3 regions of the Methylophaga nitratireducenticrescens genome follow, and region 3 is predicted to be linked to each of the others. Evidence: riboswitches for the same ligand, from Rfam matches in the RefSeq annotation. Region 3 holds a riboswitch; each other region holds the start of a gene.
The links. Region 3 has a riboswitch for cyclic di-GMP ahead of Q7A_RS04005 (hypothetical protein). Riboswitches for the same ligand answer to the same signal wherever they lie in the genome.
Positions count from the first base shown of each region.

Region 1: linked by a shared signal. The riboswitch ahead of Q7A_RS06825 (hypothetical protein) and the one ahead of Q7A_RS04005 (hypothetical protein) in region 3 are both predicted to bind cyclic di-GMP.
Region 2: linked by a shared signal. The riboswitch ahead of Q7A_RS15510 (VPLPA-CTERM sorting domain-containing protein) and the one ahead of Q7A_RS04005 (hypothetical protein) in region 3 are both predicted to bind cyclic di-GMP.

Region 1 is NC_017857.3:1,404,365-1,412,294, reverse strand. It holds gene Q7A_RS06850 (polysaccharide biosynthesis tyrosine autokinase) at 1-481, opposite strand, end outside; gene Q7A_RS06845 (GumC family protein) at 516-2,276, opposite strand; gene Q7A_RS06840 (autotransporter domain-containing protein) at 2,292-3,476, opposite strand; gene Q7A_RS06835 (polysaccharide biosynthesis/export family protein) at 3,515-4,066, opposite strand; gene Q7A_RS06830 (PEP-CTERM domain protein) at 4,638-5,162, opposite strand; cyclic di-GMP riboswitch class I at 5,191-5,275, opposite strand; gene Q7A_RS06825 (hypothetical protein) at 5,572-6,102, opposite strand; cyclic di-GMP riboswitch class I at 6,131-6,216, opposite strand; gene Q7A_RS06820 (hypothetical protein) at 6,500-7,024, opposite strand; cyclic di-GMP riboswitch class I at 7,053-7,137, opposite strand; gene Q7A_RS06815 (undecaprenyl-phosphate glucose phosphotransferase) at 7,342-7,930, opposite strand, start outside.
Region 2 is NC_017857.3:1,387,411-1,395,340, reverse strand. It holds gene Q7A_RS06775 (pyruvate, water dikinase regulatory protein) at 1-465, shown strand, start outside; gene ppsA (phosphoenolpyruvate synthase) at 471-2,828, shown strand; gene Q7A_RS06765 (DNA alkylation repair protein) at 2,910-4,052, opposite strand; gene Q7A_RS15510 (VPLPA-CTERM sorting domain-containing protein) at 4,135-4,722, opposite strand; cyclic di-GMP riboswitch class I at 4,740-4,816, opposite strand; gene rlmD (23S rRNA (uracil(1939)-C(5))-methyltransferase RlmD) at 4,962-6,290, opposite strand; gene Q7A_RS06750 (YdbL family protein) at 6,372-6,971, opposite strand; gene Q7A_RS06745 (translocation/assembly module TamB domain-containing protein) at 6,983-7,930, opposite strand, start outside.
Region 3 is NC_017857.3:838,801-846,730, reverse strand. It holds gene ilvD (dihydroxy-acid dehydratase) at 1-1,201, shown strand, start outside; gene Q7A_RS04005 (hypothetical protein) at 1,307-1,852, opposite strand; cyclic di-GMP riboswitch class I at 1,871-1,948, opposite strand; gene pqqA (pyrroloquinoline quinone precursor peptide PqqA) at 2,177-2,248, shown strand; gene Q7A_RS03995 (PH domain-containing protein) at 2,437-2,655, shown strand; gene Q7A_RS03990 (sirohydrochlorin chelatase) at 2,706-3,074, opposite strand; gene Q7A_RS03985 (HD domain-containing phosphohydrolase) at 3,392-4,507, shown strand; gene Q7A_RS03980 (ATP-binding protein) at 4,497-7,073, shown strand; gene Q7A_RS03975 (crotonase/enoyl-CoA hydratase family protein) at 7,279-7,930, opposite strand, start outside.

The DNA of each region.
Region 1 (7,930 bases), 570 kb from region 3:
AATCACCCGACAGATAATCTTTGAGTCCCACCTGTGCATTGAGACCAAAATAATTACTGATACTCGGATTACGCAAATCCATATCGACCAGCAATACCGTTTGATTGAGCTCCATGGCAATTGCCATGGCAAGATTGGCGGCCACAACTGATTTACCTTCCCCGGCTGTTGGAGAGGTAACTGCCAGCGTTTGCCAGCGATTGCTACGCATTTTTTTCAGTACTTGGGTCCGCAACATTCTGAACACGGCTGATTGTGGATTATTGTAGAAACCTGCAATGATCCGCTTACGTTCAAGCTGATGATTCGGAACGTTGACCACTTTGGTCTGGGAATACGATATCGATTCAATTGGCGCGGCCAATGGGTCTTCGGCTTGCGAAACACTACTCTCAGATTTAGTGGGTTCTACGGTGACTGGCTCTGGTTTCTGAGCGTGTCGCTGCTTGGCTTTTTCAAGCGCTTTCTGAATTCTGTCCATAATTAAACTACCGTATTAATTGTTGATACTGTTGTTACAGCAAGCTCAGCTTATTCAGTACTTTGAACCAAAGCACTTCCAGATTCATCACAAAGAAATGAAACAATGCGATTGCACATAGGCCGAAGATAATTCCTAAAACGATCAGACTATAGATGATTCGTCTTTTACGGCGTTTTTGTTGATCGGTTTGAATAATTGGTATAACAACAATAGGAGGCTTTCCAACGATTCTTGAAATCTGTGTATAGCCACGCACTCCACCAAATAACATTTCAACCAGAATGGCGAGACCGATTCCTGCACCAACCGAGCCTACAAAGCCCATGGCGATAAGTTTCTTACGATTTGGTTTCTCAGCTTCATTTGAAACCTGAGGCGGTTCAATAAGGGTAAAATTTTCGCCCTTGTTTTCAGTTTCCAGGGTTTGTGCCAGTTCAGCTTCTAATTGTTTGGCTCTTAGCTCTTGATATTTAGCCAGTTTATTTTCACGGTCACGGGTCAGATCCTGATAAGCGCGTTGAACCTGATTGGTCTGATAAACACGGTTTTCGTATTCTGCCAGTTTCTCGCGTAATTCTGCCTGCCTCTCTCTCAAGCGGCCAATCTCACGCTCTGTCGCGTCAATTTTGGCACTTACTTCTATATATACCGGGTTTGTTGAACCATTTGCAGTTGTCGCTTCATCAGACATTTCTTCTGGCAAATCACTAAGGCGTTGTTCCAGACGATCTATTTCAGCTGCTGCAGCTTTAACATCTGGATGTTCTGCTGCATAACGTTGTTTGAGTGTTTGCAAATTACTTCTAGCCGAAGTTAATTGCATTTCAACCTCTTCTCGCGGAGATGCAGCGACACCAATTTCTGCTTCCAGTGCATCTATTTCACGCTTTACACGCTGTAAGTCTGGATGATTAGCAGAATACTTGCTTTGCATTGAACGGTATTCAGCACGTAATTGTTGCAAAGCTACCATGGAGGCTGATGGCTGACCGGCTGCGTTACTGGTCGGGCCGGTGAGCTGCTTAGGAATCATGGACAACTGTAATCCCATTGTGGTCATTTGGTCGCTTTGCACCATGATTTGGTTCTGTATTGAAGCAATCTCTTCCTGAATATTTTGAACCGTGTTCAAATTATATTCGAGCATGTCCGGAAGACTATCGCTGTATTGATCACGAAATTCTGCAATTTCTTTTTCAGTTTGCTGAATTTCTTTCTGCATTCTGTCACCTTCCAGTTTCAAAAACTGGGTGGTGTCCTGGGCCCGATCTGTTCTTGCTCTGGCATTTTCATTTAAGAACTCTGTAACCAGTTCATTTGCAACTTGTTGGGCTTTTCGAGGAGACTGATCCATGAACGAGACAGTAAATGCAATACTGGCTTTTTTAGCTCGACCACTGGCAGGGTCGGTGACATTTGCCTGAATAATATCTACGCTGACATTGCTCTTAAATAACTCCACAATCGGTGCTGTAATGGGTGAGCTTTTTCTTTGCTCCAGATAAAGATTATGTTTTTCAACAACCTCCATAATCCGGTTGGTTGTGAGCAGACGTTGTTTAATAACTTCAATACGTTGATCTGCATAACTTGTCACGGTGGTGCGAATCAAATCTTGTGGAATTTCCTGAGATTCGATCAAAATCAAACCTTGTGATTTAAAGCTCTCGGGAAGTGAGTATGTGAATACCACTGTACCTATCATCAGGATAAAAGCCGGGATTACAATCCAATATTTACGCCGCCACAGAATATCCAAGTAATCCCGTAGGCTTTTGACATCTTCTTCCATTATGTTCTCTTAAAGTTATCGCGAAAAACGCAAACCGTCCCAGTCGTAGTTTACCGTGAGGAAAACCATATTACTGTCGACTTTGTCATCATTGGTATCTAATCCACCAAAACTTGTGCCTTTTTGTTGGCGATACTGATAACCCATTTTTAGGGCAAGGTTTCTTTGCAATTGCCAGTTAAGTGCTGGCGAAAAGGTAAAATATTCTCTGTCGGTGTTTGTCAGATCGTCTGCAGACTGCGTTTCCTGATAGGAGGTGTTGAATGAAACCGACACTGTTTCCGCGATATTTCTGTTCCAGGAAAGTGAGACACGGTCAGTTTCATTGACCACCCCCTCGCCTGAAGGATTAAGAGAACGTGATAATGAAAATGATAATGTATTCAATTCACCAACATAATTTGCTGAAAAATCAAATAAAGAACCTGTGTTTCTGTCTGTTTGTTTGGGGCCACCGAGTAAAGATTGTGATTCACTTTCAGTTGTCCGATAGCCAACCTGACCAGAAAATGACCATTGTTCATTCATCATATAGGTACTGGTGACACTTAAATTGTAACTGTCGTATTCTGATTCGCTAAATTCAGACTCCGATTCATACTGTGCATATGTCAACGCCAATCCACCGGTCAAACGTTCCGTCAAGTTTCGACGCCACCCTCCGGTTAAAGACGTGGTTTCAGTATCACTGAAGCGACTTGTATCGTAAGCACTTTCGTTATAGTTAACGCTGGTATAAAGGAAATCACGTTCCGTGAATTGATATTGATAGCTTGGTGCCAGTGATTTTGTGGTTACCGTTGCATTAGAAGAAAAATCCCCGGTATCTTCATCTGCAATTGAACGCTGTGCTCTTTCAGAATAACCAGCTCTCAGTCCGTAAGCGCTACGTTCCGTATTGTAACTACCCGCTATGTTTGCGAAGGGATCCTGCCTATCCAGATCGGATAAGCTTGTGTATCGTTCCACACGATAACCTGCATTCATACTAATGGATGCATTTTCAACCGCTCGAGACAATAATAATGTGGGGGTTATTTTGGTAACAAAGCTACCTTCTTCATCATCCCGCAACTCAACGTTATCATCATAATTGAATGTCGGAGAAAAGTCGGCCCCGATAATATATTCGGCGGATCTGGCGATATTCGATTGGAACAAGCTTGCAACCAAAACCGACATAATAATTTTTATTTTCATGCTGACTCCGTCATGAGGCCTGTCATTATTATCCCCGTTCAAGGAATAATAATGACATCACCGCTTTGTAACAGCACATTAGATTCGAGCGATTTACCTTGTTTGATATTAGCGTAAAGCACTGGGATGATTTGTTGTTTCATTCCATCTCTGCGGAGAATGATAATGTCATTTTCTTTTGCATAAGTTGTCAGCCCCCCTGCTAGGCTCAAAGCCTGCATTGCATCAAGTGGCTGACTCATTCCAAATGATCCAGGACGTAATACTTTACCCAGGATATGTACCGTATTTCCTGAAACCTGATTGACGGTAACGTTAACTACGGGGTCTGAAATATATTCTGATAATTTTTCTTTAAGTTCTGTTTCAACCTGAAGAACTGTTTTATCCTTAGCATTCAGTTGACCTGCCAAGGGAAAAGAAATGGTGCCATCGGGAAGAACAACGACTTCTTTCTGCAATGCATCTTCATTCCAAACAGAAATACTTAAGATATCTCCTGCATTAAGTGTATAGGGCTCGGAAGCATGAACAAATGATCCCATCATTAGTGTTACCATTAGCAACACCATATTTGCCAACTTATTCATTATTCTTCTCCATGTTTATAAATTACATTCGTTTCGGATGATAACACGTTATTTAAGCATAAAAAAAGCGAGTATTTCTGCTCCCTTATTCTAAATTAGTATTATTGCTAAATTAATCATTTTTATGCATTTGATTTAGCACATTGACGCAGTCCCAAGAGGCCTAATTACGCAGGCGCAAAAAAGTAAAAATGTCACTGAAAAAGGGGCAGCAGAGACAAAAACATCTTATTTGAGTTCATTAGAAGAGGCATTAGAAGAGGCATTAGAAAAGTCTAAACCAGAAGTCACCCCAGACATTATCATGGCTGCAATGAGAAATCTGATGTGATACTAAATTGTTCATAATATTGGACAAGACCAAGGGCTTGTTTATCTTGCATAACTTCCTTGTTGAACAAAATGAGCATCCAGCAGTAGAGCAGCTTAAAGATTAACATGTCCTAAAACTTTTGATTTTTCCAACTTAATATACTGTTTCGTTATAAGTTTTTTGTTTAACTGTTCAAAAAGAAAAGGGAGCGAAGCTCCCTTTTCTTACAAACTAACAATATTGTTAACTCATTTGCTGTTATGCAGCAGTTGCTTTCAGTGCTTTACGGCGTAAACCGAAGAAGCCCATCAGAGCGGGTGCAAACAACCATAACGCAGCTGGTACAGGTACTGCAGAGATCGACAGGTCATATTTCAATACGTCTGAAGTGGCATTAAAAATATCCACGCCAAAGAAAGTTCCCGCAGTCAAAATAGCCGTAAAGACAAAATCACCTGTGATATTAAAGATTGTTGGCAAACCGACATAACTACCACCAGAGCCAGTAATCTCTCCAAACGCCAGTTGAGCATTACTCAAACTGCTAGTAGGATTGAATGACCATTCAACCTTCACTGGCGTATCAACATCCGTTTGAACATCAAACAAAGATTCCCAAAGTCCTGTATTTTCTACAGTACCGCCAGCTAGAACAGTACTGTTATTATTCAGGTCAACACTTTGAGTAGCGCCAGAAGAACTTACGGTTGATAATGTCAGTGTAGCGGCGTTAGCACCAACTGAGAACAATAAAGCTATACAAAATAGCATCGCATTTTTCATAATAATTTCCTTTAATTGAAAAATTAAGCAATGCAACCCGGCCATCTTCAAATAAAGCCCGAAGATCCGTGGCTTTCCGACCTCACCTCGCGGTAAGTTTGGCTATAAAATCAGGAGCAAACATTGTCCCTGAACCATTTATCTCCCAGAAATTTCTCTCGGGGATAGTTGAACATTACTCGCTAGTTAGTACGATTGGAATTGTACTATGGTACTAAATCGTAACTTTTATTAAAAAAAGAGCCCTATTTAGTGAGCTCTGTGATAAGAGAATGATTTTAGTAATTAAATTTATCTCTTAATGATTTAACACGATGCTCAGACATCTCAAATTATCATGATAAGAATTAATTCAAAAAAGGGAGCCGAAGCCCCCTTAAAACTAACAATATTGTTAACTCTTATAGTGTTATGCAACTGTCATTTTCCGAGCTTGTCGGCGTAAACCGAAGAGGCCCATCAAAGCAGGTGCAAATAACCATAACGCAGCCGGTACGGGTACTGCAGAAATTGACAAGTCGTATTTTAGAACATCTGAAGTTGCATTAAAAATGTCAACACCAAAAAATGAACCGGCAGTTAATATCGCCGTAAAAACAAAGTCACCGGTGATATTGTAGTTAGTTGGTCCACCAACAACATAGCCCCCACCAGGACTAGTAAGAAGACCAAAGGCCAATTGTGCACTACTCAAACTGCTTGTTGGATTAAATGACCATTCAACTTTCACTGGTGTATCCACATCTGTTGTAACTTCAAATAATGATGTCCAAACCCCTGAAGAGGAAACAGTACCCCCAGCTAATACCGTACTGTTATTGTTAAGATCAATACTTTGGGTCGCTCCTCCCAAAGAAACAACGGTTGATAAATTCAGTGTAGCGGCGTTAGCACCAACTGAGAATAATAAAGCTATACAAAATAGCATCGCATTTTTCATAATAAATTTCCTTTAATTGAAAATTAAGCAATGCAACCCGGCCATCTTCAAATCAAACCCAGAAGATCCGTGGCTTTCCGACCTTACTTCACAGTAAGTTTGGCAACATCATCAGGAACAAAACTCCACTTCCGAAACTTTTATCTCCCAGAAACATCTCTCAGTGATGATTAAACATTACTAGCCCACTAGTAATGTTGAGAAATTGTACTCCGCAACTAGTTGCAAAATTATTTCAAAAGATTTTGTTTATCCAAAGAGGCGATCTCTAATATTACTTTTGCTTAGATGGCTTTGGCCTCGCGCCGTAACGAGATTCAATGGCAAAACGCTACAAAAAAAGGGAGCCGAAGCTCCCTTTTCTTAAAACTAACAATATTGTTAACTTAATTAGATGCTATGCAGTCGCTGTTTTCAGAGCTTGACGGCGTAAACCGAAAAAGCCCATCAAAGCTGGTGCAAACAACCATAATGCAGCTGGTACTGGCACTGCAGAGATTGACAGGTCATATTTCAAAATACCTGATGTGGCATTAAAAATATCTACAGCAAAAAATGAACCTGCAGTCAAAATAGCAGTAAAGATAAAGTCACCAGTGATATTAAAGATTGTTGGCAAACCAACATAACTACCACCAGGGCCAGAAATCAAACCAAAAGCCAATTGAGCTGAGTCCAAACTCGTTGAAGGATTAAATGACCACTCAACTCTTACAGGAGTATCAACATCCGTTGTCACATCAAACAATGATTCCCAAGAACCTGTATTAGCAACAGTACCGCCAGCAAGCACAGTGCTGTTGTTATTTAAACTGATTTCCTGAGTCGCACCTGAAGATCCGACAGTTGATAAACTCAATGTAGCCGCATTAGCACTAACCGAGAACAATAAAGCTATACAAAATAGCATCGCATTTTTCATAGTAATTTCCTTTAATTGAAAAATTAAGCAATGCAACCCAGCCATCTTCAAATCACACCTGAAGACCCGTGGCTTTCCGACCTTGCCTCACGACAAGTTTGGCGATTTAAAATAGGAACAAACTTTGTTCCTAACAAAAAAGTCCCTTAGAAACATCTCTCAAGCGACGGTTAAACAATACTGTTACTTTGTTACTAATAATGAGTCATGGAACACAAAATCTCGCTGGCTTAATTAAAACCTTTAATCAGGTGTGAATTGCTTCACAGTGTTAATGGTGAGACAGCGATGTCATACCAAAACCAGAACTCTGTGTATTAATATACATCCTTTCCCACAAAACCTCTAGTGATCGTTAATAAAATAATTTTCAGATCGAGAAGCAGTGTCCAAGTCTGTATATATTGAAGGTCGTACTTTATACGCCCTTCCATTTTATCAAGCGTATCGGTTTCTCCACGAAAGCCATTAATCTGAGCTAGCCCTGTAATCCCCGGCTTTACTTTATGACGTAGCATGTAGCCCTGAATTTTTGCTCGGTATTCTTCATTATGCGCCACAGCATGTGGTCGCGGTCCAACAATAGACATTGACCCACCTAGCGAATTAAAGAACTGTGGTAATTCATCAAGAGAGGTTCTGCGTAAAATTTTGCCAAAGTTTGTAACGCGTTGATCATTCTTTTTTGCTTGAACAACTTTATCACCATCTTCAGCAACGGTCATGGTACGAAACTTCCAGACTTTTATTTTTCCACCATCCATTCCATAGCGTGTCTGCTTGAAAAAAACCGGGCCCTTCGATGTGGCTTTTATGCCGATAGCAATAAACAACATAGGAATAGCGATAATACAAAGTATTAAAAAGCTTAAGACAACATCCTCAATGCGTTTGATTGCACTATCA
Region 2 (7,930 bases), 550 kb from region 3:
ACTCATGATGATGGCATACGCCCAGATCAATATGAAGAATCTGATATCATTCTAGTGGGTGTTTCACGTTGTGGAAAAACGCCTACCAGCTTATATTTGGCGATGAATTTCTCCCTCAAAGTGGCTAACTATCCGTTAACCGTTGAAGATTTGGAAGCAGAAGAATTACCCGAATATCTTAAAATTCATCAACATAAACTTGCTGGCTTAACGATTAAGCCGGTACCGCTGAGTCGAATTCGCCGACAACGCCGCCCTGACAGTAATTATTCCTCTTTGGAAATCTGTCAGGCAGAATTAGACAAAGCGATGATTATGTTTGAGAAAGTGAATATTCCAGTATTTGATACTACAAATACTTCTATTGAGGAAATATCCAGCCGTGTTGTTCGCTCCATGGGCCTCGCGCGTGAGCGCATCCGCGAATCAACCATTACATTTAATAAAACTAAAAATTTAAGGTAGTAGTCATGACCGAATATGTAGTTCCACTTGATAAGTTGTGCATGAATGATGTCGGCAGAGTTGGTGGGAAAAATGCTTCTTTAGGTGAAATGTTGCAGAATTTAGCACCATTGGGTGTCGCTGTTCCAAGCGGTTTTGCGACCACGGCAGATGCTTACAGAGAATTTTTAAAGCATGACGGACTACAAGACCAGATAAACGAATTATTACGTGAACTGAATGTTGACGATGTCGTTGCACTTCAAAAAGCGGGTAAAACCATCCGTGAATGGATCATGACCATTCCTTATCCAGAAAAAATGGAAGCCGCAATTGATGAGGCTTATGAAAAGCTAGTAGAAGAATACGGTACTTCGACCAGCTGGGCTGTTCGTTCATCTGCAACTGCCGAAGACTTACCCGATGCATCTTTTGCCGGACAACAGGAAACCTTTCTGAATGTTGCCGGTTTAGACCATATCAAGTTTGCCATCAGAGAAGTTTTTGCTTCGCTGTTTAACGATCGGGCGATTGCCTATCGCGATCACCAAGGATTTGAACACAGCGAAGTTGCTTTGTCTGCCGGTATCCAGAAGATGGTCCGTTCTGATATTGCTTCTGCCGGTGTAGCTTTCACTCTGGATACTGAAAGCGGTTTTCGGGATGTAGTCTTTATCACTGGCAGCTACGGTCTTGGCGAGATGGTGGTACAAGGCGCGGTTAATCCCGATGAATTTTATGTGCATAAAACCACATTAACCGCTGATCGGCCTGCGGTATTACGCAGAACTCTGGGCCAGAAAGCGCTTAAAATGATTTACTCAGGTGATGCAAAATCACCGGTTAAAACCGTTGATGTCGATCCCCAAGAACGATTGCATTTTTGTCTGAATGATGAAGAAATAGAATCATTGGCCCGCATGGCGATGATTATTGAAAAGCATTACCAAAGACCAATGGATATCGAATGGGCAAAAGATGGTAATGATGGCCAGATCTACATTGTTCAGGCTCGGCCGGAAACGGTAGAAAGCCGTAGCGTAAATGTGACTGAGCAATTTATTTTAAAAGATAAAGGTGAATTGTTGGCCCGCGGTCGTGCCATCGGTAGAAAAATTGGCAGTGGCCGGGTTCGGATTCTGAACAGCCTCGATCAAATGGATCAATTTGAAGCGGGCGATGTATTACTAACAGATATGACGGATCCTGATTGGGAACCGATTATGAAAAAAGCGGCGGCGATTATTACTAATCGTGGTGGTCGCACCTGTCATGCCGCTATCATTGCACGTGAATTAGGCATTCCGGCTGTTGTCGGCTGTGGCGATGCCACTGAAAAAGTCGCTGAAGGCATTTCGGCAACAGTTTCCTGTGCCAAGGGTGATGAAGGTTATATCTATCAGGGCCTGCTTGAATTTGAACATCGCGTTCAGTCTTTGGATCAAATGCCTGAGTTACCAGTCAAAATTATGATGAATGTAGGTAATCCTGACCGTGCATTCAGCTTTTCACAACTCCCTAATGACGGTGTTGGTCTGGCTCGGCTTGAATTTATTATCAATAATATGATCGGTATTCATCCTAAAGCGCTAATGGCAGCAGATAAAATGGATGCCGAAGTGCAACAGGTTATCCGCGAAAAAACCACTGCTTATGGTGATCCGGTAGAGTTTTATATCAGCCGTATTACTGAAGGTGTATCGACTATTGCTGCGGCGTTTTATCCGTCCAAAGTGATTGTGCGTATGTCCGATTTTAAATCGAATGAATACGGCAACCTTGTTGGTGGCGCTGAATTTGAACCACATGAAGAAAATCCGATGATTGGTTTCCGTGGTGCAGCACGCTACAGCTCTCCGGAATTTGAAGCCTGCTTTGAATTGGAATGTGAAGCAATCAAGCGTGTCCGTGATGTCATGGGTTTAACCAACGTTGAAGTGATGATTCCTTTTGTCCGCACCTTGAGTGAAGCTGAAGCCGTTATCAACATTCTGAAAAAGAATGGTCTGGAACGCGGCAAAAATGGCCTGCGTTTGATTATGATGTGTGAATTACCTTCCAATGCAGTACTGGCAGATCAGTTTCTGGAATTCTTTGATGGCTTTTCAATCGGATCTAACGATATGACTCAGCTGACATTGGGTCTGGACCGGGATTCCGCACAAATTGCCGCAGCATTTGATGAACGTGACCCGGCGGTATTGGCGATGCTGGAAATGGCGATTAACGCCTGTCATAAAGCGGATAAATATATCGGTATCTGTGGACAGGGTCCTTCTGATCATCCTGATTTAGCAGCATGGCTGCTTGAGCGTGGAATCAGCAGTATTTCATTAAATCCGGATACGGTTGTCAGTACCTGGCAGGCATTAGCTAAACAGTAAAAATATTGCTTACATTTATGCCAACCAAAATGAGTCCTACGGGGCTCATTTTTTTGGGCTGTGATTAAAAATGCTTTTAATTCACTCCAGCACTAAATTCACCGTAGCCTGCTTATGAACCACCCCGTTGATAAGGATTTCAATGGTGTGTTGGCCACCGTAATATTGTCGGGTAGTCAGTTGTAAAAATCCATGTAACTTCTTCAGATAAACACTCTCCCTAGCCAATAATGTAATGTTTTTCCATTTATACACTTTAGCGGTAGTCTTGCCGTTGCTTTTGACATGCCAGACACGATAATCCACCACCAGTTGTTGAGCCTGACTGGTTTTAGAATGGATGAAGGTCTGCATCTCCAACTTTTGTCCTAACCTCACATGTTGATCAGTTACATTAAAATCAACATTAACCGCTGGTTTCTCGCTATAGCCTAGTAAAGGGAATACAGCTGGCTCACCGGCCTTAATCAGACTGCGAAGCCCGTGACGGATAATCCAGCGGCGTTGTGGTGTGGAATTTTCCAGCCACTCACGACATAGATCTATCACCCGATGAGGATGGTCTTTACTAATGTCATTTAAATTATTGGCAACCGATTTTTGGACATATTTACTTTTGTCATCTCTGAGCTGACTCAGTATTTCAAATACGGGCTGGGGGTCATGTTTAAATGCATTTAAATGCCCTCCCCAAGGTAATCTTGGCCGCATTCCCTCTGATGCCAATCGCCGGACATGTTCATTATCATCCTCACACCACCGCATCAATTCTTTGAAGGTCAGCTCAAAATGCTGTTGTATGTACGGTCTGATAGCAAATTCTGCAGTAAACAATGGTGTCAAATGCTTTAATACGTCCAGCGCAGCGGTTGGCTGTTGCAGTCCTTGTTTTCCGGCATAATCAATTAATGGCCAAGCCATAAAACTATGCCAACCTTTACCGGGCTCCTGATTGGGCCAGTGCTCTGCAACCTGCTTTAACCATTTGGCGTTCACTGAGAAATCATCAACCAGTAGCACGGCCAAAACGTCACTAATATGGTTTACACGGGTTTTAAGTGACATGGGTTCCAACTGAAACATTGCCATAGTCCTGAACTTATCGTCAGGAAAATCCGGTTTATATTGTTTGATTAATCCTGCCAATGCCTCGATAGAATTGGCATTTATATAATCTTTTAATAAAGCTGGGGGGGATTCAGCTAACGGATCAGACTTTGCCATTTGAATTCACTCTCTTTTTTTCAGACATAAAAAAACCGTGGCTCGAAAGCCACGGTTTTTATTTTACGGTATTACGGGAGAATTAAGCTTGCTGAGCTTTTGCTTTTCTACGTACAGCCATAAAGCCCATCAAACCAGAACCAAATAACCATACTGCTGCTGGTAAAGGGACTTCGCTGATCGGCGGGCAATATACACCACTAACGTCTAGTTTAGACCAGTAAACATCCTCTGAACTATCGGTGAAAAGCGCTTTTAGTGACAAGCCGTCAATAATTTCATCAAACAGACTGGAGCTTAATGAAAATACATCATAACCGCCATCAAGCCAGCCAATATGTTCAAAGCCAGTGCCATACCAAGTATCGGTATAAGCGAAAATTTTATCCCAACCGAAAATAAAAAAGTTATCAGCATTTGATTTTACAGTCAAAGTTGCTGATTCAATTGTCAAATCAGCAACATCAATGCTGTCGAAACTCCAGAAAGCATATTTACCGTTATTTTCAATATCATCAGTTGTCAATGTTGTTGAAAAAGGCTGGCTGTTATCACATAACTGACCATTATCACAATAATGTGGCTTGGGATGATAAAAAGTGGCTGATGCAGTTGAAGAAAAGCCAAACATCAAAAGTGTCACAGCAAAGATTGGCGTTAATAATTTCATTTACATTTCCTTCCTGAAAATGCAACCCGGCTATCTTCTATAAGACCCGTGGCTTTCCGTCGCTTGGTTCGCACCAAGGTTGGCACTCAATTAATTGGTATTGTTCCGATTCATTTCTGGAGCAATGTTGCCTATCTTATAGGAAAAAATTGCTAAAACTATTGTACCTTGGTACTAAATAAGGAACTTTTTGTAAATTTGATTTTCAAGTACTTTCTAAACCACTAAAAACCAGGCCATCATTTTTGAAATAATGCGATCGATTCAACATGACTGGTATGGGGAAACATATCCATGATGCCGGTCTGAACAAGCGTATATCCATATTGATTTACTAGCTCACCGGCATCACGTGCCAGAGTGGCGGGGTTACAGGAAACGTAAACAATAGTTTCTGCACCCAATTCAGCAATCTGACCCAGCACCTCAAAGGCACCGCTTCTGGGAGGATCCAGTAAGACTTTTGTGAATCCTTCCAGTGCCCATGGATAATCTTTTAATCGGGTTATCGTTAGATCAGCCATTTCAAATACAGCGTTGTCCAAACCATTCATTGCGGCATTGCGCTGTGCATGTGCCACAAGAGATTTGTCCCCTTCTACCCCTATGACACTACTGACACGTTTTGCCAGTGGCAGCGTAAAGTTACCCAAACCACAAAACAAATCCAGTACCCGATCACTTTCTTGCAAATCAAGCAATTCAATCGCCTTGGCAATCATTTTATGGTTGATACCGGCGTTGACCTGGGTAAAATCGCCCGGGGCAAATTCCAGTCTGAGACCTTCTTCAGGCGCATAATGCAGTTGTGGTGCTTCTGGCCATAACGGGCTAACAGTATCCGGCCCGCCCGGTTGCTGATAAATCCACAAATCATGTTGCTGACCATAGTTGATCAATTTTTGCTTATCCATTTCACACAACGGATCCATATTCCGGAAAACCAGAGCTGTGTTGGCATCATCCATCGCCACTTCTATTTGTGCGATTCGGTTATAGGCTTCGAGGCTGGCGATCATTTCCCCCAGCTCTTCCAGGCGTAATCCAACACGTGGATCCAGTACTTCACATTGCGTTAGCTCAGCCAGGTAAGGCGAACCTTTTTCTCTAAAGCCGACCAGCACTTTTTCTTTTTTGGTCACATAACGGACACCTAAGCGTGCTTTACGTCGATAACCCCATAAAGGACCGGTTAACGGTGCTAACCAATTCTCTGGAGTAAGTTGTCCAAAGTGCGAAAGTTGTTCCTTTAAGGTGTCTTGTTTCAGGCTTAACTGAGCGTCTGGTGCCATATGCATCAAACTGCAGCCGCCACACACACCAAAATGTTGGCATTTCGCATCAACGCGATCAGTTGAGGCAGACTCAACCGAGATTACTTTGGCCTCATCATATTTTTTATGCAGCCGGGTATACTTGAATGACACATTTTCACTCGCCAAAGCACCGTCGACAAAGACGGTTTTACCTTCTATACGGGCAATGCCACGACCATCATGAGAAAGACTCTCTATAGTTGCCTGAACAGCTTCTGCAGGGAGCCGTTTTCTGTGATTACGTCGTGCCATTTGTTAAACCTTTAAACGAAAATTACATAAAAAAAGTCCGATCATGCTTTTGCATAACCGGACTTAAACTTGATCGAAATTTTATTTTTGTTGCCAGCTACCGCCTTGCTGATACCACCAGCCTTTGGCTGCATTGCTTATCCAGCGTCTGGCAAAGGTTTCCTGGATATCAGATTCCCATTCAGGGTGACCGTTAGCACGGGCTATTTCAGCGTATAAGGCTTTTCGATCCTGATTCTCTTCTGCGATCAAAGTATTTACCGTATTACGATCTTTTAATGGCACCGCAGAGGCATCACGCAAGGTAATCAGACCATTGTTAGTTAACCCCACCGCCCCAGTTTGATAAAAAGGATGCAGTTTGTCATGGCGCTGTTTCATTTTTGCCTGTAAGGCATTAATTGCCGGTGAATTAATATTCAAATTGGCTTCCGCCTGCGCCGGTGAGACCAACCAGTTCAATACCTGCATTGCAAGCGGCATATTCTGTTTTAAAGCACTACTACTGTCTTCCGATTCTGTCGGTTGCAACTGGTTCGGGTTTTCGCGTCCCCAAACATCCTCAATAATTCGGTCTGCAGCTTTTTCAGCAGCCGCTGCCGGAAAATAGATATTAATTGTCACGCAGGAAATCAGCATTAACCCTGCGGTACTGCCCATTAACCATTTTAATAAACCCATTCGATTTTCCTTTATTGAATAACTGGTCCGTCGCTTTGACTGACCGCTTTTAATCTGGCGATTAATTCTGGCCAATCCACCTCACGGTTATAGCCAATCACATTAATCCATGGTGGCAGGCCGCCACCTTTAACAATATAGTACCCTTGCTCTGCAGGTTCTATACCATCCATCTGACAGACAGAATTCATCAAACGACAACTTAGACCAATTTTGCTATAGGAAAAATCTTCAAACAGGCCCATAAACCCACGCGATAAAATGGCGGCCGGACCACCACCAATCTGCGAAAGATTATTGACGGCACGCTGACTTATTCGCCGCCGACCTGGCTCCTCTTCTGGCGTCTCAAATAAGGCATCAAACTGCACCGGTTGCCAGTTCGATAAGCGTAAATTATGGATACGACCATTTAATTTACCGCTTATAGTACCAAAATCGAAAGTATTGGTAAGTGTCTGTAGATCAAGACGGTTAATATCGATATTGGCATATAACTGTGGCAGGCTTCCAAATGGCTGCTGTAAACGGAGGTCTTTAATCACCGTAGAGCTATCAAATAATTTCAGTAACAACGCACCATCAACAATGATTTCTTCATCTGCATAACTGACTTTGGGAATCATGCCGGACAATTTACCCTGAAGCGTTGGCCAGCCCAGTAAAGGACTTAATTGATCCATCGAAATCGGGCTTAGTACCCCCTCAAACTGCCAACTTCTTCCCTGAGCCTCATCCAAACTTAATTGAAAGTCATTCAGAGATAATTCACCATCCAGTATCGGCAATGACAGATTGGAAAAATAAATCTGATTCTGGCTCGCTTCTGCCTGCAAGGTCGAGCCACCCAATGGCAAGGATAAAATTGAAGCCGAGCTCCAGCGTAAATCAATCGGTATCACTGTCGCCTGATTAGTCCAGCCGAGTTTTCCTTCGAGGTTTTCAATAGCAAATCGTCC
Region 3 (7,930 bases):
CATTGTTTCTGTATTTGAGGCAGTTGGACAGCATGCCCGGGGAGATATGACGTCTGCTGAATTGCAGCAAGTTGAAAAAACGGCCATTCCCGGTGCCGGATCGTGTGGTGGCATGTACACAGCCAACACCATGGCTTCAGCAATTGAAGCATTGGGTATGAGTCTGCCAAACAGTTCGGCACAAGAAGCAGTGTCTCTCTCCAAAACAGAGGATTGCCGCAGAGCAGGCGCTGCAGTGATGTATATGCTCGAACACGACATTAAACCCACCGATATCATGACCCGGCAGGCTTTTGAAAATGCAATTACCACCCTCATTGCGCTGGGAGGTTCGACAAATGCGGTTTTACATATGTTGGCGATGGCCCATGCGGTGGATGTTGAACTCACATTAGATGATTTCGCCCGAATCGGCCGTCAAGTCCCTGTGCTGGCTGACCTGCGTCCCAGCGGCAAATACATGATGTCGGAACTGATTGCTATCGGGGGTATTCAGCCATTGATGAAAGATCTGTTGGATCGTGGCTTGTTACATGGCGATTGCCTGACCGTAACAGGTAAAACCCTGGCGGAAAATCTGGCCGATGTAGCGCCCTATCCTGCCGATCAGGATATTATTCGTCCATTTGACCAGCCCATCAAAAAAGACAGCCATCTGGTCATTCTTAAAGGTAATTTAGCCCCAGAAGGCGCTGTCGCTAAAATCACCGGCAAGGAAGGGTTACGTTTTACCGGTAAAGCCCGGGTGTTCCATTCTGAAGAAGAGGCACAGCAGGACATTTTGAATGGCACTGTGGTGAAAGGTGATGTCATCGTTATCCGTTATGAGGGTCCAAAAGGCGGCCCCGGTATGCGGGAAATGCTTAGTCCTACTTCAGCAGTTATCGGCAAAGGTCTTGGTAACGAAGTTGCGTTAATAACCGATGGTCGTTTCTCAGGTGGAAGTCATGGTTTTGTGGTTGGACACATAACCCCTGAAGCTTTTGATGGCGGCCCGATTGCACTGATTGAAAACGGTGATCAAATTACCATTGATGCGGAAACGGCTGAAATCACCCTTCACCTGAGCGACAGCGATATCGATAAAAGACGCATGGCATGGAAACCTATCCCTCCCCGCTATACGCGCGGGCTTTTAGCGAAATATGCCCATACTGTCTCCTCAGCTTCTGAAGGCGCCGTCACAGACAAAAACTTATGAACAGAAGATCAAGTAAGAAAGATTGTGGAATAGCACAATGCATTTTGTAATAAAAAAGCCGTGATGTTGTTCCACATCACGGCTTTTTACTTAACACGTTAAAAATTATGCGGCTTTATTTTTGGCCCTATAACGAAGCCCAATGAAACCAAATAACGCAGGAGCAAACAAAAATACAGCAGCTGGAATTGGAACAGCAGATGGATTGATGTCTAGCGATACAATAGTATCCGTATTGAATGAAAGCCCTTGCCAGTTTACCCAAATTTCATCTGCAAGCACTGTTATAAGCGACAAATCAAAACCACTCATGTTTGTCGATGGATTGATAGAAACTGAAGTGAAATCAGCAATTAAACCAAATGTGTCGGTGAGTTTAAAACCATTGAAGCCTGAAGAGTTCCAATATGATGATGATGAAAAATCGATAAGTAGATTCGTATCAGAGATGTCTAATGTAGCCATATTATCTGCTACATTATTGACCTCAATGCCAGCACCAACTACGACATCGCCATTGTCAGCATTAGAATAAGGAGAAGACATCGTTGGGAAGTAGTATTGATAAGTAAGGGTCTGGCCCGTTAAAAAAGCAGAATGTGCGTTAAATGACATCAGAAGTAACAAGGGGAGCAAGAGTAATTTTTTCATCGCGTTTTTCCTTTCTAATCATGCAGCCCAGCCCTGTTAAGTTCAACAGCTGAAGCTTTCCGTCCCAGGCTCACGCTAGGTTTGGCAAATTATAAAAAAAGAGTGATCAAATCACAGTTTTTTTATACATGATCGTTAGGGAATGCAATACTGTACTTTGGTACAAATTTGTTTTTTTCTTTCAAACGCCTTCCCAAACAAACACGACCTGCCTAAGGAAAATACTGACACATCCCGAGAAATATCCGCTATTGTTAATAGGGCCCGATGTCTTATCATTTTTAACTGCAGCAAATAGTTTTTCTCTTTTAAGGAATTATGATCATGTGGACTAAACCAGAATATTCAGATATGCGTTTCGGCTTTGAAGTAACAATGTACATTTGTAACCGTTAAGCCAAAAAACCTGAATCTAGAAAGCTTCTTTAAGGTAATATTGATCAGATAAGAAAGCTTGACTGATTTAGCAAAACGATCAAACTCCAGTGAATTCGTATCACTGGAGTTTTTTTATGTATATACAATTATTCCTCGCTATTTGATGCGATTACTTATGTTCATTCAACATATACTGGAGAACCGCTATGTCATCCATTCCACAATGCCGCATTGAAAGAGCGGGTTCTGAAACCGAAACTTTTTTTATCATTCATCAAAATATTGATGGTGAGCAGCAAATGTTAAGTAAGCAGTTTGCCAGTCATCAGCAGGCATTGGACTATATCCTGGTCCAGGGCTGGCAGGTTGAGCGTGAGAGAGCTGAAGATTCGATGATCATTGCTTCCAGATTCTTAAAGCCTTGATTGCAATAGATTGCATTGGCAACTAATTTTCTTCGGCTGTTAATAAACACCTAGACTGCATTTACGGCAGTAGCTTTCAACATATCGATCATGGCTGTTGACGCGCCAATATGTTGAGCAATCTGAATTTCTACATCCGGAAAATTCGGACGAACTGCATCTACATCGTGAGGAATGTCTTCGGTTACATGACGTCCGGAATTTAGAAAATAAGGTAAAACAGTGATTTGACGAGCGCCATCACGCACGCAGTTTTCAATCCCATCCGCAATCAACGTATCGGCAAGTTCCAGAAATGCGGCTTGCACAATATCGTAATGTTCGGCGCATTCCGTTTTTAATTTTTCAGCCAGTGCAATGACTTCATCATTTGAACGCTGGCGTCTGCTGCCATGGGCAATAAGTAATAATGCTTTCATCTATATATAGTCCGGTTTTGAATGTGAATTATGTGTGAATAGTTTTAATGATATTGCCAGAATTAGTTCTCTTTGAGCTTGATTGAGCTCCATTCAAAAGCACTATCCAGTTGCTTTTGAGGAACATCACAAAGTATTCATGACCACTCGAAACGTAAATAGAATGGACAGCTACGAACTCTGTCAGCATAATGCGGAAATAAGAAACGATTGTATTTAAACAAAATAACAGACACGGATTCAAGGATATGACTTCTGTTAATAAAACTGCCAAAGCAGGGATGTGACGGAAGGGCAAGCTTGATGAGGAACGTGTCTTGGCAAACCAATATGGTCGTCCTGACAATTTAAAACCTTATGAATCAGCAAGGAGACTGAGTATTCTTAAGAAGACCAAAGAGGTATTGATCATCGATGATCAATCAACCGGCAGAACTATTTTAGAAAAGATAGTCCAGCAAATTGGTGAAAATATTCACGTCACGGCGTTAAGTAACTCTACTGAGGCACTTCAATGGCTGAGTCAACATGAGGCCGATTTAATTGTAACGGATTATCGTATGCCGGAAATTGATGGCATCGAATTTATTCGTCGTGTGCGCCAGATGCCTGCTTTGCAAAGTGTTCCCATCATGATGATTACTGTCGTCAGCGAAAAAGCCGTGCGTTATGACGCACTGGATGCTGGGGCTACTGCTTTCCTCACCCGCCCCATTGATCAAATTGAATGTCGTACCAGTTGTCGTAATCTTTTACAGATGCACGAGCAACACCTGATCATTGAAGACCGTGCCAATTGGTTGGCACGCCAGGTAGAAATTGCTACTGAGCAGATTATTTTGCGTGAAAAAGAGACCATTATTCGTCTGGCCAAGGCGGGTGAATATCGTGATGAAGGGACCGGAAATCACGTTATTCGAATGGCGAAATACTCCCGTTTTATTGCTGAAGCATTAGGCGTTTTCGATGAACAGCAATGTGAGGATCTTGAATATGCGGCTCCCATGCACGACATCGGCAAAATCGGAATTCCTGATAACATTCTGCTAAAGCCGGGCAAGCTGGATCCGGAAGAATGGGAAATCATGAAAACGCACACTACTATCGGTCATGAAATACTTTCTGATAGTCAATCGAAGTACATGCATATTGGTGCGGTCATCGCGTTGCATCATCACGAACGCTATGATGGAAAAGGCTATCCTTCTCAATTAAAAGGCGAAGAAATTCCACTTATTGCCAGAGTCGTTTCTGTCGCCGATATCTATGATGCATTGGTTTCGGAACGGCCTTATAAAAAAGCCTGGTCAAATGAAGATGCCTGTCGTTACATCGAGCAAAGCGCGGGGACACAACTCGACCCAAGATGTGTTCAGGCGTTTTTTGACCGGATAGATGCCATCCAGCAAATTCAAGCCGAGTATGCTGATTAAATCTCCAGCAATGAATGATCGTTATGCACAGCCCCAGCAAAAAAATCTGCTCAGCCGGTTTTTAGACAAAATACCCAAAACGGGTGACAGCGAACCCGAACAAGCGATCAAAATCCGACTGACTTTGGGTATTGCTTTATTAATTTATTTTTGTCTGCCATGGGGCACTGACAGAACTTTCTCAGAAAATATTGACAGCCTGCCAAGTCTGATTACGTTGGTCTATTACTTACTGGCAGTTGTCATTGCAGTCGCTTTGATTCTCAACCCAAGGCCATCCCCCATCAGAAGGGTCTGTGGTATTTTGCTGGATTTGACTGCACTATCAGTTGTTATGTTGATCGCGGGTGAGCAGAGTGTCTTTTTGTTCGTTTTATATCTATGGGTGATTTTGGGTAATGGTTTCCGTTATGGCGTGAATTACCTATATATCTCGCTGATAGTGGGTATTCTGGGTTTTTCGTATGCCATTATAAATGGGGAATATTGGCAGCACTCTCAGCATGAACCGTTTGGTTACAGTCTGATGTTTTTGTTACTTATCATTCCGCTTTATTCAGCTTTTCTGATCAAAAAACTGCATGTCGCAATTGCTTTGTCAAAGCAGGCAAATGAAGCAAAAAGTCGATTTCTGGCCAATATGTCTCACGAATTACGTACGCCGCTTAATGGGGTAATTGGTATTGCAGATCTGATGGCGGAGACCCAGCTGAATAAGCAACAACATGATTTTGTTAAAATCATGAAAACGTCAGCACATACTTTGCTCAGCCTGATTGAAAATGTTTTAGATATCTCCAAAATCGAAGCTGGCAAGATTTTAATCAGCGATAAAAAATTTGATTTACACCAACTGTTAAACAGCGTGATTGGCATGCAAAAGCCAATGGCAATCAGTAAAGGCTTACACATTAATTGCTATATTGATCCCGCTCTGCCCTTTTCGATAAACGGTGATTTACAACATCTACGGCAAGTTTTAATCAATCTTATCGGTAATAGTATTAAATTTACTGATCAGGGTGCCGTTAAACTCTCAGCTCAACCAATCCAACACAAATCAAATCAAAATTTGTGGATCCGCTTTGAGATAAGTGATACCGGGATAGGCATCCCTCAGGAGGCTCTGCAACGTATCTTTGATGACTTCACGCAGATATCACCTGATACATTGAATAAAGGTGGCACCGGTTTAGGCACCACTATCGCCAAAGAGCTGGTTGAGCTGATGGGAGGTGAAATTGGGGTAACCAGCGAAGTGGGTGAAGGCACCCTGTTCTGGTTTGAAATGCCTTTCACTGCCAATGAACCAAATGAATTAACTTTATCTGAGAGCCCTATGCTGATTTTAAGCACCGATTCACTGCATGACCTTATTAAACCTGTTATCAATGACTGGTCAGTGAATTACCAACATGTAGACACCACCGCCAAAGCATTTTCAGTATTGATTCGAGCAGCAGAGGAGCAATCGCCTTATCAAACCGTTATGATTGATCAGGATTGTATGCATGACATCGATCCGATTCAATTTGCCAATATGATCCATGGTGAACCTTTACTTGCCAATACAGCACTGATTCTGTTGAATCCATCAGATTTCAGTAAACAGGATCCAAGACTGCGCCATCATTTTATTTCCATTGTGCATGATGTTAAGGAAAAACCTGTTCTATTTAATGCCATCCACGCGGCGCAGAGCAATCATGCCATTCAGGATGAAAAAGTCATTACCCTGGCTCAGCACTACGCAGCTCAATCTTACGCTAAATCTTTAAATATTCTTATCGCAGAGGATAACCTGGTCAATCAGCAGGTGTTGGAAGGTATTCTTCGCCATGCAGGACATCAGGTCATTCTGGCCAGTAGTGGCGAACAGGCGCTGGATGTTCTCAGTCAACAAATTGACAGTATTGAAATGCTGATTCTGGATATGAATATGCCGGATTACAGCGGAACCGAAGTTATCCGCGCCATGCGTTATATGGATACTGGGCATGATATTCCGATTATCATACTGACGGCGGATGCGACACCTCAGGCTAAACAACGTTGTCTGGAAGCGGGAGCAAATGAGTTTCTAACCAAACCAATAGATTCCCGTTCATTGCTGGAATCCGTAGCCCGTCTGGCTCTGGAACATCAAATCAATGTAAAACCTGGCAAAGTAAGCGGCCAGTCTAAAGTTTCTTCAGAACAATGGTGTGACCATCAGGTTTTGCTCGAACTTTCCGAGTTAGGGGGCGGTGAAGCCTTTTTACAGCTTTTGCTAAATGGTTATAAAGAAGATGGCACCAAACACCTGCAATTGATTCTGCAATCAGCCCATGATGATTACCTGACCTATCGTGAAAGCCTTCATGCTTTGAAAGGTTCATCTTCTGAATTAGGTGCGAATAAAGTTGCTGAGCTTTGTCGTCAGGGAGAGTCTTTTAAACCTTTCGATATTGGCTCTGCTGAATTACTTCTTTTGACCGAAAAACTGGAACATGCTTTTACACAAACACTGACTGAATTAGAGGTTGCCCTTAAGCTTCAAGGGCAATCGCAAAAAGCGGATCATTAATACCTGTTTTTATCTTTCATCACGACGCTGTGGCTAAAGATAATTCCAGCACTGTGAGTTATGACTGATAATGCCTCACATCACTGAACGTTTTGTGAAGCAAATTCTAAACGAACGAGACATCTCGATGTATCTCGCCAAATTAGTCTATTTAAATATTAATAAATTTATCTCATTTCACAATAGAAGTGGCGGTGAAACCAGATTACGCCTCGCCGTTTGACTTGGCAGTCTGACGATTGACCAGTCGCGTCATCATCCGGATATCCTTGCTGGTAAGGTTTAAAGCAGCATCCGCCCAGATATTGGCTATTGCTACAAGCTCCTCATAGCTCACGGTATTACATAAATCTTTAATACGTGACATCGCTTTATAGCTGTTTGGTGATTTTTTGGCGACTTTAATATGTTTGTATAAAGCCAGTTCGCCTTCACCTTTTTCGGCCAAAATATCGATCGCGCCCATTTCATAAAGCTCTTCTGCGGTATATAAAGCACCCGACAGAATCATTTTTTCAGCATTTGCCGCCCCGACTTTTCGGGATAACAATGTATAAGCTCCCATTCCAGGAAACAGATTAAACAACACTTCCGGCAGGCCTAATTTCACCCCCCGCTCAGCAATAATAATATTGCTCGATAAGGCCGCTTCAAATCCACCCCCCAATGCATCCCCCTGAATCAGACTGACGGTGGTCAGGTCACAATCAAAATGGAACATATTGTCATAGAGGATATCAACGCAATGAATGGCATAGGCCAGCAAGGCTTCACGGTCACGTTTTTCAATCAGTGAGGTAAACAGGTTTAAATCCCCTCCCAGATTAAACACACCATCAACACTGGAACCCACAACC